One region of the Paenibacillus humicola genome, then DNA from elsewhere that is predicted to be linked to it. Evidence: predicted binding sites of a transcription regulator. Region 1 holds the regulator's gene; each other region holds the start of a gene.
What was found. The regulator LexA, encoded in region 1, represses DNA repair genes until DNA is damaged. The targets are predictions, from matches to a motif close to CGAACATATGTTCG.
Positions count from the first base shown of each region.

Region 2: recA (recombinase RecA) is a predicted target of LexA. The motif match lies at 2,102-2,115, and genes of this name have one in related genera.
Region 3: addB (helicase-exonuclease AddAB subunit AddB) is a predicted target of LexA. The motif match lies at 1,855-1,868, and genes of this name have one in related genera.

Region 1 covers NZ_JAQGPL010000001.1:2,288,405-2,292,576, reverse strand. The annotation lists gene PD282_RS10615 (aldo/keto reductase) at 1-227, opposite strand, end outside; gene PD282_RS10610 (DUF896 domain-containing protein) at 336-530, opposite strand; gene PD282_RS10605 (LysM peptidoglycan-binding domain-containing protein) at 753-1,154, opposite strand; gene lexA (transcriptional repressor LexA) at 1,347-1,967, shown strand; gene PD282_RS10595 (hypothetical protein) at 2,108-2,683, opposite strand; gene glnA (type I glutamate--ammonia ligase) at 2,822-4,150, opposite strand.
Region 2 covers NZ_JAQGPL010000001.1:3,295,250-3,299,421, forward strand. The annotation lists gene PD282_RS15060 (RecX family transcriptional regulator) at 1-645, opposite strand, end outside; gene recA (recombinase RecA) at 980-2,032, opposite strand; gene PD282_RS15070 (competence/damage-inducible protein A) at 2,289-3,542, opposite strand; gene pgsA (CDP-diacylglycerol--glycerol-3-phosphate 3-phosphatidyltransferase) at 3,630-4,172, opposite strand, start outside.
Region 3 covers NZ_JAQGPL010000001.1:3,768,037-3,772,208, forward strand. The annotation lists gene addB (helicase-exonuclease AddAB subunit AddB) at 1-1,783, opposite strand, end outside; gene PD282_RS17495 (peroxiredoxin family protein) at 1,909-2,460, opposite strand; gene PD282_RS17500 (cytochrome c biogenesis CcdA family protein) at 2,479-3,201, opposite strand; gene PD282_RS17505 (hypothetical protein) at 3,194-3,865, opposite strand; gene PD282_RS17510 (C40 family peptidase) at 4,041-4,172, shown strand, end outside.

The sequences.
Region 1 (4,172 bases):
GCGAGCACGACCTGCGAGCGGCGGTCCTTGATCGCCTTGCCGACGATTTCCTCCGACCGTCCCGCAACGTACACGTTTGCCGTATCGAGAAAATTGCCGCCCCGGTCGAGGAAACGGTGAACCATCTCGATCGAATCGCTCTCACTGGTCGTATTTCCGAACGACATCGTACCCAGGCAAAGCTCCGAAACGGCAAGTCCGCTTCGTCCAAGCAGCCGATATTCCATCTTCTCTTCTCCTCCTTCTCATGAAAAACCGCCGGCCGTCCGGAGGGACTTCGAAGTCCCTCTGCGGTTTGCCGGATGATAAAATGAGATGCTGCCGAAGCCGCGGCGTCAGTGCTTGATCGTGGAGTCTCCATCCTCGTCCTCGGCCCATTTGATCGCATCGAGCTGATTGCGGAAATTCCGTCTGAAATTGTCCAAATATTTACGGCGCAGCTCGCCTTGTTCGGCAGCTTCCTCGGCCGTCAAACCGACCGTTTTCTGCTTGCGCGACAGCTCGTTGATCCGATCGATCAGCTTTCCCATTTCCCATCGCTCCTTTCTGGCCAGCAAGCGAACATTCCGTCTTTTACTTTGACATTTTTATTCTACCATTGTCAAGAAGGCTTCACTACACGCGAAACGCCCGCATGCCGCGATTGAGAGACAAAAATCGCCCGTCACCGTGAAGCCGGACAGGCTCAGGCGAGGGCGATTCATAAACATGCAGCCAAACCGGAATGCGATGGCGTGTACCGGGACCGGAAATCAATCCGCGGGAACGATTAACGTCTGCCCTGCGCGAATGACGCTTGACCGCAAATTGTTCCGTTCCTTCAGCTCGTAAACGATTTGCCTGACGTCTTCGCCTTCATGCCGGAGCGTGCCGGCAATCGACCACAGCGTATCGCCCGCTCCGACGACAATGACCCTCTCCTGCGCCGTCGGCGCGGCAGGCCGTTCGCCGCTCGCATCCGTGCGCATGAGCGTCAAGCCTGAAAACAATAAAATAACGAGCAGCCCCGCGATGGCAAACTTCATCATAAGCCGCTCCACGCTTCTTACGTTTGCCTTCGGCGCTCCGTCCAGCCTCCGCTGCACTTCCCGTGTGCCGTTCGCAGCCGCACGCTTGCCCTGCGTATTCGAATACGTTGAAATAGTCGTCATCATTCCGCAACACCCCAAACGTTTGTTCTGTTATTTGTTAAACCAACAATAACACGAACGCATGTTTGGAGTCAATACCATTTTAGAACGTCTGTTCGCAGGCTGATGCGAACCTTTGTTTTCTCGAACTTATGTTTGTACGAACTCCGGTTCTGTGTTATAATTTGACACAAATGAACCATTGGAGTGATTCAGGTGTCGAAACTTTCCAACCGCCAGCAGGCGATACTCGAATTTATTAAAACCGAGGTCCGGGAGAAAGGTTACCCGCCTTCCGTCCGGGAAATCGGCGAAGCGGTCGGCCTTGCTTCCAGCTCCACCGTACACGGGCATCTGGATCGTCTGGAGAAGAAAGGGCTGATCCGCCGCGACCCGACGAAGCCGCGGGCGATTGAAATACTGGATTCGGACGAGTCGGAGCTCGCTTTCCCGCTGACCGTCGCCAAGGTGCCCGTCGTCGGGAAAGTAACGGCCGGCCTTCCGATTACGGCCACCGAGAACATCGAGGATTATTTTCCGCTTCCGGCGAGCAAGGTCGGAGACGACAACCTTTTTATTCTGAACGTCATTGGCGAAAGCATGATCGAAGCGGGCATATTGAACGGCGATTACGTTATCGTCCGCCAGCAGCAAACCGCCAACAACGGAGAAATCGTCGTCGCCATGACGGAGGACGACGAAGCAACGGTCAAAACCTTCTACAAAGAGAAGGATCATATCCGGCTGCAGCCGGAAAATCCGACGATGGAACCGATTCGTTTGCGGAACGTGACGATTTTGGGCAAAGTCGTCGGCCTGTTCCGCGATATTCACTAGCGCGAGGACAGCATGGCGAGGGGAAGAAAGAAACGCCTCGGCGCACGGATCGCTCGGAATCCACGTGAAAAAAAGGGAGCCTTGACACGATTCCAGTCGGAATCGCTTCAAGGCTCCCTTTTCTTGTTCTTCGGACGCCATCAGTCGGGAATATCGCGGTACAGCAGGTGGTCGTATTCATATTTGCCCGTTGTAAACCGAAACACAAGGCGGATGCCGGCGGCGTCGACATCCGCCGAACGGAGCGCCGCCGATCGGACATATAAGCGCACCAGCCGGGAAAGCGCCTCCCGCCGGCCTTCCCGAACCGATTTTGCGATTGCCGCTGCGTAACCCGGCGAACAAGACAGCGCTCTGTAAAACGGGAGCACGGCTGCGGCGATTTTCCGGTGGGCCGGAGCGGGAAACGCAAACCGGGCTTTACCGGGCGGAATCGACGTGCCGCATGAATACTGAAGCACCGGCGCCGGAAACGCAAAGTCGATAAAATAGCCGATTCCGTTTGTGGACAAACCGTCCAGCCGCGCCCGCGGAACGACGGATTTCAAAAGCCGCTGCATGCGGTCCGGGTCCAGACCCCGAACGGCAGCCGACCACCGGCAGGCAAACGTGCGGTCCGCAGCGATTTTCCGGTAAAACGGGACTAAATAAGCGGCCGTTCTCCGCAGAACCGCCGGGGGAAGCCGAAAGCCTGCCTGCTTGTTTGACTTGGCCATCTTACGAGCACCGCCTCCATCCTTTTGGTGCATCGTATGCCATGGAAAGACTCCCCGTGCGGAGCATAACACGCAGCCCGCCGTTACACAAAAAAACCCTTTGGCGCCAGGCGCCAAAGGGTTTTTCGTTGTTTCGCATTAATACAGCGTCAAATATTGATCGCGTTCCCACTGATGGACCTGCGTGCGGTACATATCCCACTCGATTTCCTTCAGCTCATAGAAATGCGCAAGCGCATGATCGCCAAGTGCATCGCACACCACTTCATCGCGCAGCAATTCGTCCAGCGCTTCCTTCAGGTCGACCGGAAGGCTTGGGATTCCTTCGTCGATCCGCTCTTCATCCGTCATGACGTAAATATTTCGGTCGATCGGCGTCGGCAGCTGCATTTTGTTGCGGATGCCGTCCAGACCGGCTTTCAGCATGACGGCCAGCGCAAGATACGGGTTTGCGGCCGGATCCGGGTTGCGCACCTCGATACGCGTGCTGAGCCCGCGCGAAGCCGGGATGCGGATCATCGGGCTGCGGTTGCTGGCCGACCAGGCGACGTAGCACGGCGCCTCATAGCCTGGCACCAGACGCTTGTACGAATTGATCGTCGGATTCGTAATGGCGGCGAAGCCGCGCGCGTGGCGCAGGACGCCGGCCATATATTGACGAGCCGTATGGCTGAGGCCGAGCTTGTCGTTTTCGTCGAAAAACGCGTTGTCGTTGCCGCGGAAAAGCGACTGGTGGCAGTGCATCCCCGACCCGTTCACGCCGAACAGCGGCTTCGGCATAAACGACGCATGCAGACCGTGCTGGCGGGCGACCGTCTTCACGACGAGCTTGAACGTCTGGATTTGATCCGCCGCTTTGACGGCATCCGCGTATTTAAAGTCGATCTCGTGCTGGCCGGGCGCAACTTCGTGGTGGGAGGCTTCGATTTCAAAGCCCATCTCCTCGAGCGTCAGCACGATCTCCCGGCGGCAATTCTCGCCGAGATCGGTCGGCGCGAGATCGAAATAACCGCCCTGATCGTTCAGCTCCGTCGTCGGCTCGCCTTTCTCGTCGGTTTTGAACAGGAAAAATTCCGGCTCGGGGCCGACGTTCATCGCGGTGAAGCCAAGCTCGTCCGCTTCCTTCAGCGCGCGCTTCAAAATACCCCGCGGATCGCCGGCAAACGGCGTGCCGTCCGGCATATAGATATCGCAAATCAGCCGGGCGACCCGGTCTTCCGTTACCCATGGGAATACAACCCATGTGCTCAGGTCCGGGTACAGGTACATGTCGGATTCTTCGATGCGGACGTAACCTTCAATGGAAGAACCGTCAAACATCATTTTGTTATCGAGCGCTTTCGGCAATTGGCTGACCGGGATTTCCACATTCTTGACCGTCCCGAGCAGATCGGTGAACTGCAGTCGGATAAACCGGACGTTCTGTTCCTGGGCGATGCGCATAATGTCATCTTTTGTATAGCTCACGGTATCATCTCCTTCGAAGGTG
Region 2 (4,172 bases), 1.0 Mb from region 1:
GGCCTGAACGGCGCGTCTCGCAATCGGCGCCGGAAAACCCCGGCGCAGCAAAAAAGCGGCCAGCTTCATCTTTCTTTCGCGAAGCTCGCCTTTTAGATGGGGCCATTTCTTTCGCGCCGCTTTCACCGCCGCTTCCGTCTCCGCGTCGTCCCCTTGGGCTTCCGCCGCCGTTTTGGCCGTTTCTTTCGCGACGCCCCGCTGCATGAGCTCCTGCTGCAGCAGCCTCCGCCCTTTCAGCTGCGAGCGCATCCGTTCGGAAACGAAGCGGTCCGCATAATCGTCGTCGTCGATAAGCCGCTCCTGCTGCAGCCGCTCGACGGCATGACGGCATGCTTCCTCGTCCAGCTCTTTGCGCGCCAAATACCTCGCGATCTCCGTCCGGGTGCGGGGTCTGGCGCCCAGGTAAGACAAGGCAAGTGCATAAGCGCGATGCCGTTCGTTTTCCCGAATAATATCCTTCAGCTCGTCCGGATGAATCTCCCTTCCTTTCAGCAGCCGAAACCGGATCAAAATGTCCTCGTGAACGGTCATAAACGGCTCGTCGCCGCCATCCAAAATCAGATGGTATCGCCGTTTCTCTTTCCGGTCCTGTTCTACGGAGGCGATTCTCCGCAGCTCATCGCGGGGTCCGCTATCGCTGTTCACCATCTTCCTCCTTCCGCTCGAACGATTCAAGAAAGAAACGCGACGTCCTCGAGGGCAATCGGCAGCTCTTCCTTTGATCCATTCCGAAATCAATCCCAAACATCGGCTTGGCCGATAATAACGGCAGCCTGGCTATAATAATTGAAAGCCGAAAAGCACCGGTCAGGTGCTTTTCGGCCATGCAGACAAATAACTGCAATATTTGAAACGAAGCGGCAATTAGGTCTTTTCCGTCAATCGATAATTCCGAAAAAAACGGACTCTGTTTGAACCAAGCCTTCTGGACCTGCACAGGCCTATCCTTTGCCGGGACTGACTCCCTGCAGTGTGTCGATTATTCGAGACCCAGGTCAAGCTCGTCCTCTTCGTCACTGCTGAACGAAGCGGGGTTCATTGAGGCTGCCGCCATATTGTTGGCTTCACGAATTTGCTGCTCGATCGTAGCGGAAATTTCAGGGTGATCCTTCAGGAACTGCTTCGCATTCTCCCGGCCTTGTCCGAGGCGCTCGCCGCTGAACGAAAACCAGGCTCCGCTCTTCTGCACGATATCCATTTCGACGCCGATATCGATGATGCTGCCTTCTTTCGAAACGCCTTCTCCGTACATGATATCGACTTCCGCCTGCTTGAATGGAGGCGCAACCTTGTTCTTCACGACCTTCACCCGGGTCCGGTTGCCGACCATATCGTTCCCCTGCTTAATCGTCTCCACGCGGCGAACGTCAAGCCGTACGCTGGAATAAAATTTCAGCGCGCGTCCGCCGGGAGTCGTCTCCGGGTTGCCGAACATTACGCCGACCTTCTCGCGCAGCTGGTTGATGAAGATGGCGATCGTCTTCGATTTGCTGATCGCGCCGGACAGCTTCCGAAGCGCCTGCGACATTAACCGGGCCTGCAGACCCACATGGGAATCTCCCATCTCGCCTTCGATCTCCGCCTTCGGTACCAGTGCCGCCACAGAGTCGATGACGATAATATCGACCGCGCCGCTGCGCACGAGCGCCTCGGCAATTTCGAGCGCCTGCTCCCCCGTGTCCGGCTGCGAAAGGAGCAGCTCGTCGATATTGACACCCAGCTTGCCCGCGTAGACGGGATCAAGCGCATGCTCTGCGTCGATAAAAGCGGCTTGTCCGCCGCTGCGCTGCGCTTCTGCGATTGCATGAAGCGCAAACGTCGTTTTACCGGACGATTCCGGACCGTAGATTTCAATGACGCGGCCCCGCGGAAAACCGCCGATGCCGAGTGCGATATCTAATGCAAGGGATCCGCTGGAAACCGTTTCGACCTGCAGCTGAGCGGATTCTCCCAATTTCATAATGGAACCTTTTCCGAATTGTTTCTCAATCTGACGCAAAGCCATTTCAAGGGCGGCGCGGCGATCTGACAACGAATTCACATCCTTCACGATTTATAGTTTCATGATACCTTGTTTCACCTGCGTTAGCAAGCATTTTTACGAACATATATTCCTATCCCTTCGAAGGTCAAAGGCAATAAAAAAAAACCGCAGCAAAGTAATCTTCGCCACGGTTCTTCCGTCAACTAATGACGATTATAGACGATAAAATCGGGGTTGGCAAGCCGTCGTCACAAAACGTTCACATTCGACTTGTTTACTCGACAGTTCGTCCGTATTCATACGGTTATTTCCGGTCCTTTAATGCCAGCCACAAGCGGTACAGTGCCGATTTGGCCGCCCGGAGCCGAATCATTCCCCGGTTTCCATTCAATTGGGCGGTGTATACTTCCGTCTCCCCGCCGCGGACCGCAAGGCCGATATAAACGAGTCCGACCGGCTTGCCTTCCGACTCTGCGGGCCCCGCGACACCCGTCAGCGCTACGCCGTAATCGCCGCCGGTTATTTCGAGCGTTCGCTCCGCCATGAGCGCGGCCGTCGATTCGCTGATCGCGCCGGGAGCGCCTTCGCCTTCCAGCTGCGCCATCGGGATACCGAGCAGCCGGTGCTTCATATGATTCGTATACGTCACGAAACCGCCAAGAAATTCGCCGCTGCTCCCGGGAATATTCGTGATGAGCTGGGTAAGCAGCCCTCCCGTAACGCTTTCCGCGCTGGCCAGCTTCAGACCTTCGGATCGCAGCAACCGAATAACGGCTTCTTCAAGCGGTATATCTTCCGCTGCGTAAAGATGTTCGCCGACCAGGCTTCGAATCTGCGCCTCCGTCTCGTCCAGCCTTCCCGCAGCCTCCCGCTCGCTCAGTGCCTTGGTTGACAGCCGGATCGCAACTTCGCCTTCCTTGGCGTAAGGCGCGATCGTCGGATCGCTTTGGCCGTCGATCAGCCCGATCAGCTGATGCTCAAGCGCGGACTCGCCGATTCCGGCGAATTTCAGCGTCCTGGAATAAAGGCGCCGATCCTCTCCGGAAACGGTCCTCAGCCAGGCTTTGGCCGGACCGTCGAACATCGGCCGCATTTCGCGCGGCGGCCCCGGCAGCAGCACGTAATGCGTCCCGTCCACGGTCAGCGCGTTTCCGACAGCCAGTCCCGCCTCGTTCTCAAGCGGCGTACAGCCTTCGATCATGTTCGCTTGTCTGCGGTTGCTTTCGATCAGCGGTATGCCCCGCTTCGCGGCCATTTCTTCGATTTTTTTCATGGACGGTCCATGCTCGGTCAAAGAGAGATTTAAATAGTCCGCCAGCGCATCCTTGGTCAAATCGTCCTGCGTCGGCCCGAGGCCGCCGGTGAACAGCACCACGTCCGCCCGCGTCCGCGCCAGCTCGATCGCCTGCCGGATACGGCCGGCGTTGTCGCCGACCACGGTTTGAAAATAAACGTCGATGCCGAGCTCCGCCAGCCCCTGCGAAAGGTAAGTCGCATTCGTGTTGACGGTTTGCCCGAGGAGTAGCTCGGTACCTACCGCGATAATTTCTGCGCGCATAAACAGCAGCTCCTTTTGCCTATTTTATGAATGAAAAGCATCATCCCACGACATGTCAGGGATGATGCTTCATCATCACGAGCCGCCTCACTCGGTTAACGGAATGAGGTTTTTGTTTTTGACGAAATAATCGATGCCGGAATAAACGGTAATGAGAGCCGCGGCCCAGCTGGATACGAGATCGAAGCGGAAATGGACGAACGTAAACGGAAAATTGTTCAGCAGCAGCGCAATGATCATCGTAATCTGCACGGCCGTTTTCCATTTTCCCCATTTGCTCGCGGCCAGCACGACGCCTTCGAGGAGGGCGATCTGGCGAAGACCGGTCACGGCAAACTCGCGGCTAATAATGACGATGGCGATCCAAGCCCCCAGCTTGTTCATCTCCACCAGCGAAATCAGCACGGCCGCCACGAGCAGTTTATCCGCAAGCGGATCGAGCAGCTTGCCGAGATTGGTGACGATTTTGTTCTTCCGGGCAATATAGCCGTCCAGCCCGTCCGTGCTTGCCGCAATGATGAAAATGAGCGCCGCCAAAATCTGATTCCAAGTAATTGAAAAATCGGCAAAAGACAGCGGCTTTAAATTGATGTTGATCAGCAGCAGAAACATGATGATCGGCACGAGAAA
Region 3 (4,172 bases), 1.5 Mb from region 1:
CCATGCTTCCGACCAGCACCTGGTCGAGCGACGGCGGAACGGCGGCAAGCTTCAGGCTTTCCAGCCCGGTTTCCACCATGCCGGCGAACAGCTGGACCGGCATCCGTTCGCCCCCGGTCATTTCCGTCAGCTGGTCGAGCACGTCCATGACGCCGTCCCACAGCTGCCGGTGCTCGCGGCCGCGCTGGGTCCGTCCCGCCGCGGCATCCCTGCGGCTCCACCGTTCGAGCCGGTCGGGGGCGTCGACCGCCATGAGGAGCCGGTATACCGCTTCGCACATCGCGCGCACGTCCTCCGCTTTTTTCAGCTGGCGGATAAATTTCCGCAGCGGCGGCACGACCGCCTCCCGGGCCGCAAGCACCGCTTCGAACCGCTTCAGCTCGCCGGCCGCGGCCTGCGCCGCTTCGCCTTCAAGCGTATCGCGCACGAGCGGCTTCCAATAGCTGCGCGTCAGCCAGCGGCTGCCGTCGATGCCGGCGGCCAGCGCGTAATTTTCCAGAAGATCGAGCGATTCTCGCGTCACGCTCCCGTCGTCCGGCAGCAGCAGCTCGGTCTTGATGCAGCGGAAAACCGCCTCGTACCGCCAGCCGTACGACGCGATTTCGAGCGCCGAGCGGACGAATTCGACAAGCGGATGGTGCAGCGGCGATTGCTTCTGGTCGAGAAAATATGGAATGCCGTAATCGTCAAACACGTTGCTTATGTATTCGGAATAGTCCGGCGCGTTTCGCACCGACAGCGCAATGTCGCGGTACCGGTACCCTTCGTCGCGGACGCGCCGGAGGATGTCCCTTGCCGCGGCGTCCACCTCGGCCCTCCGGCTGCCCGCCGCATGCAGCGATACCGCGCCCGTCTCCAGCTCTTCGGCTGTAAGCGCCAGCGCCTTCCGGTCCCGGAAATGCCGCTCCAGGTGGGCGAGCATCGGACTTCCCCGATAACGGAGCGGCGGCTTCCCGTCCAGCACGACCGGCTCCGCCAGCTCGAGCCCGATACGCCCGGCAAGCTCGGCCAGCTTGACATACGTTTCCGCCGTCGGCCGAAACAGCTCCAGCTCGTGCGGCTGTTCGCCTTCGCCGTACGGCCGGTCCAGGCAAAGCGCGACCGTCACTTCGGCCGAATGGCGCAGCAGCGCCTCCAGCGCTCCGTACTCCTTCGGCGTAAAGCCGTGGAATCCGTCGACCCAAATTCGCGCCCCCTTCATCGATGGCGCCTCATCGAAGCCCGACGCGAGCCAGCTCAGGTAATCCTCCGCATCGACATAAAGTCCGTCCAGCTCCCGTTCGAGCTCGCCGGCAATCAGCCGCAGGTCGTGCAGCTTGCGGGCGAGCAGCGGATTCGCCGCCCCGGAGGCGGCGAACTGCTCCACTTGGGCGGAATCGATGCCGTACCGCTTCCACTCCGTCATCAGCTCGCCAAGCCGTTCGATAAAGCCGCGCTGCGCTTCCCCGCCTCCGAACAGCTGGAGCTGCACGTCGAGCCGATGCACGATTTTGTGCAGCAGCATCATTTTGCCGTTCTCGCCGATCGGCACGAGCGCCGTTCCTCCGGTTTCCTGCATGACGCGGAACGACAGGCGGCGGAAGCTGAGCGCCTGGGCGCGAATCGCCCCTCCCGGTCCCTCGCCCCCAAGCAGCGCGTATTCGGCTTGAAACGTAGCCTGCTCCGGCACGAGCATCATGAGCGGCGGCCCGTCAGGCTGTTCCCGCAGCAGGCTGCGCATTTCGTCCAGACACCGGCGGGTTTTGCCCGTTCCGGCCCGGCCGACGATAAATCGGAGCGCCATGCGCCCCCTCCTTCCTGCTGATTCGATTCTTCTATTCTATCACAGGAAAAGAGAATTGAGCACCCGAAACACAAACATTTGTTCGAATTGCGGGATGGAAAATGATAGTTGAACGAATCCGGCCGCTACAGCTTCGCAACCGCATCTTTCATGATGTCGTAGCTGATGGCGCCCTGAAACTTTTCCCGGATCACGCCTTCGGAATCCAGCAGGTACGTGGTCGGATAGGCCATCACTTGAAAGGTATCCATGACGTCGCCCTCGGGGTCCAATACGATCGGAAACGAAAGTCCCTGCTCCCTGACGAAGGTACGGATCGAATCCGCGTTTCTTTCCGTCGGCGTCAGATTGACGCCCAGAATAACCGTTCCTTTCGATTCGTAATCCTCGTAAAATTTTTGCATATGCGGCAGCTCCACCCGGCAAGGCGGACACCAGGTCGCCCAAAAATTAATGAGCACCTTCTTGCCTTTAAAATCCGATAGACGGACAGGCCTGCCTTCAAGATCCGTTAATGAGAAGTCCGGCGCATGCTGTCCTTTTTCGATGCCTTCATCCGGGTCGGCCGCTTCCGTTTCCGCTGTCGGGATATCCGAAGCCGGCGGACTTGCGTATTCATAGCCGCCGTACGCGACAAGTCCGATTAAAACCAGGATGGCGATGATGTTTTTTTTCATTCGTATCGTCTCCTCGCATTAAAACGTTATGTCCAAGAACGTATACCGGGCAAGCCAGGCGCTGATGACCTGCAGCTGTCCGGTAAACAGCAGCAGACCCATTGCGATAAAAATCCACCCGTTCAGCTTGGATAAATAGGGCATCCAGCGGTTCATTTTTTTCATGATGCCCATCGAGTAGGTTAACAGCCAAGAAAGAATCAGAAAGGGGATGCCCAAACCGATCGAATAAAAGGCAAGCAGCCCGATTCCGCTCCACAGCGTCTCCGAAGAACCGGCAAGCAGCAGGATGGACGATAAAGCCAGCCCGACGCATGGACTCCACCCGGCGCCGAACGCCAGACCGGTCAGAAACGAGCGGATGACGCCGCGGCCCGTCTTTATCCCGTTATTCCATGACTTGACGGACATGAACAACCGGAGATTTAAAAAACCGGCCATTTGCAGCCCAAACGCCATGATGAGCAGACCGCTTATTTTTTGCACCAGATCGCGTTCGTGAGCCGCAAAGCGGCCGAGGAAGCTTGCCGATGCGCCCAGCACGATAAATATAAAGGCGAATCCCGCAATAAAGCCGATCGAATTCACAAGGAGCTTTCTCCGGTTGACGACAAGCCTGCCGTCCTGAATGGACGAGCCGGTTAAATGGGATACATAAGCCGGAATGAGCGGGAACACGCAGGGCGACAGGAAAGACAGCATCCCCGCCGCAACGGCCACCAGTATCGTAACGTTATCCATGAGCGCCTCCTTTCCGCCTTTTCTCATTCCTCCATGACCATCCGGTTAATGACGCGGCGGCGAGCAGGAACACGATCTGCTGTTTGCTGAAGGTCAGCAGCCACGCCGGGCGGTCGGATACCATAAACAGCAGCAGCACATTTCCGATCGAGAACCATAAAGCGTACTGAAACGGAGCGTCGTCTTTATGGGTCACCGCCAACGCGATCAACAGAGCCGCCGTCAACCCGGCATTGACGGCATGAAACCACAACGGCTCCTGATCGAACATCCACAGCAGGAAGTGATAGACAAACCAGCCCGCGAAGCTAAACCACGCACCGGCTTCGATCCACATCGCAGCGCTCATTTTTTGTTTGACGGAGCGGTACGCGATGTAGGCCGCGGCGGCCAGGGCAGCCGCCCATCTGCCGCGTTCTCCCCCGTCGAAATAAAGGAGCGATACCGGCTGCCGGATAAAATCGACCGGATGAAAAACCGCGAAGCTTCCTTTCCACACGAGCATCCAGATCCAGAACGCATTCATGGCGCAGGACAGGAACGGGCCGCCCTCCGGCAAGGATCGAAACCGGTATTTCAGCATCAGCCATCCGGCCGCCCCGATGCCGAGGTACAGAAGCAGCGAACCGTTGAGTACAAACGAACCGATCATAAAATTGTGCAAGTCTCCGCCTCCTTTCTGAACGACGATACCTCATCTTTTTAAAGAAACGATAAAGCCTTCTTTTGGCACAAATTACCTCCATGTCCAATCTGCCGCACATGTTAGTCTTCCTGTATACCGCAGCCGGTTTGAATGCGCTGGGGTAAATTCGGAGCCTTTAGGAGGTATTTCAACGTTGAAAAACAAATTGGCCCTGTCGCTGCTCGCTTCCACTCTCTTTTCCGGTACGCTGCTTGCCGGACTGCCTGCCGCTTCGGCCGCAAGCCAGAGCGGCGTCGTCCAAAAAAGCGTCAACTTTCGGGAGGAG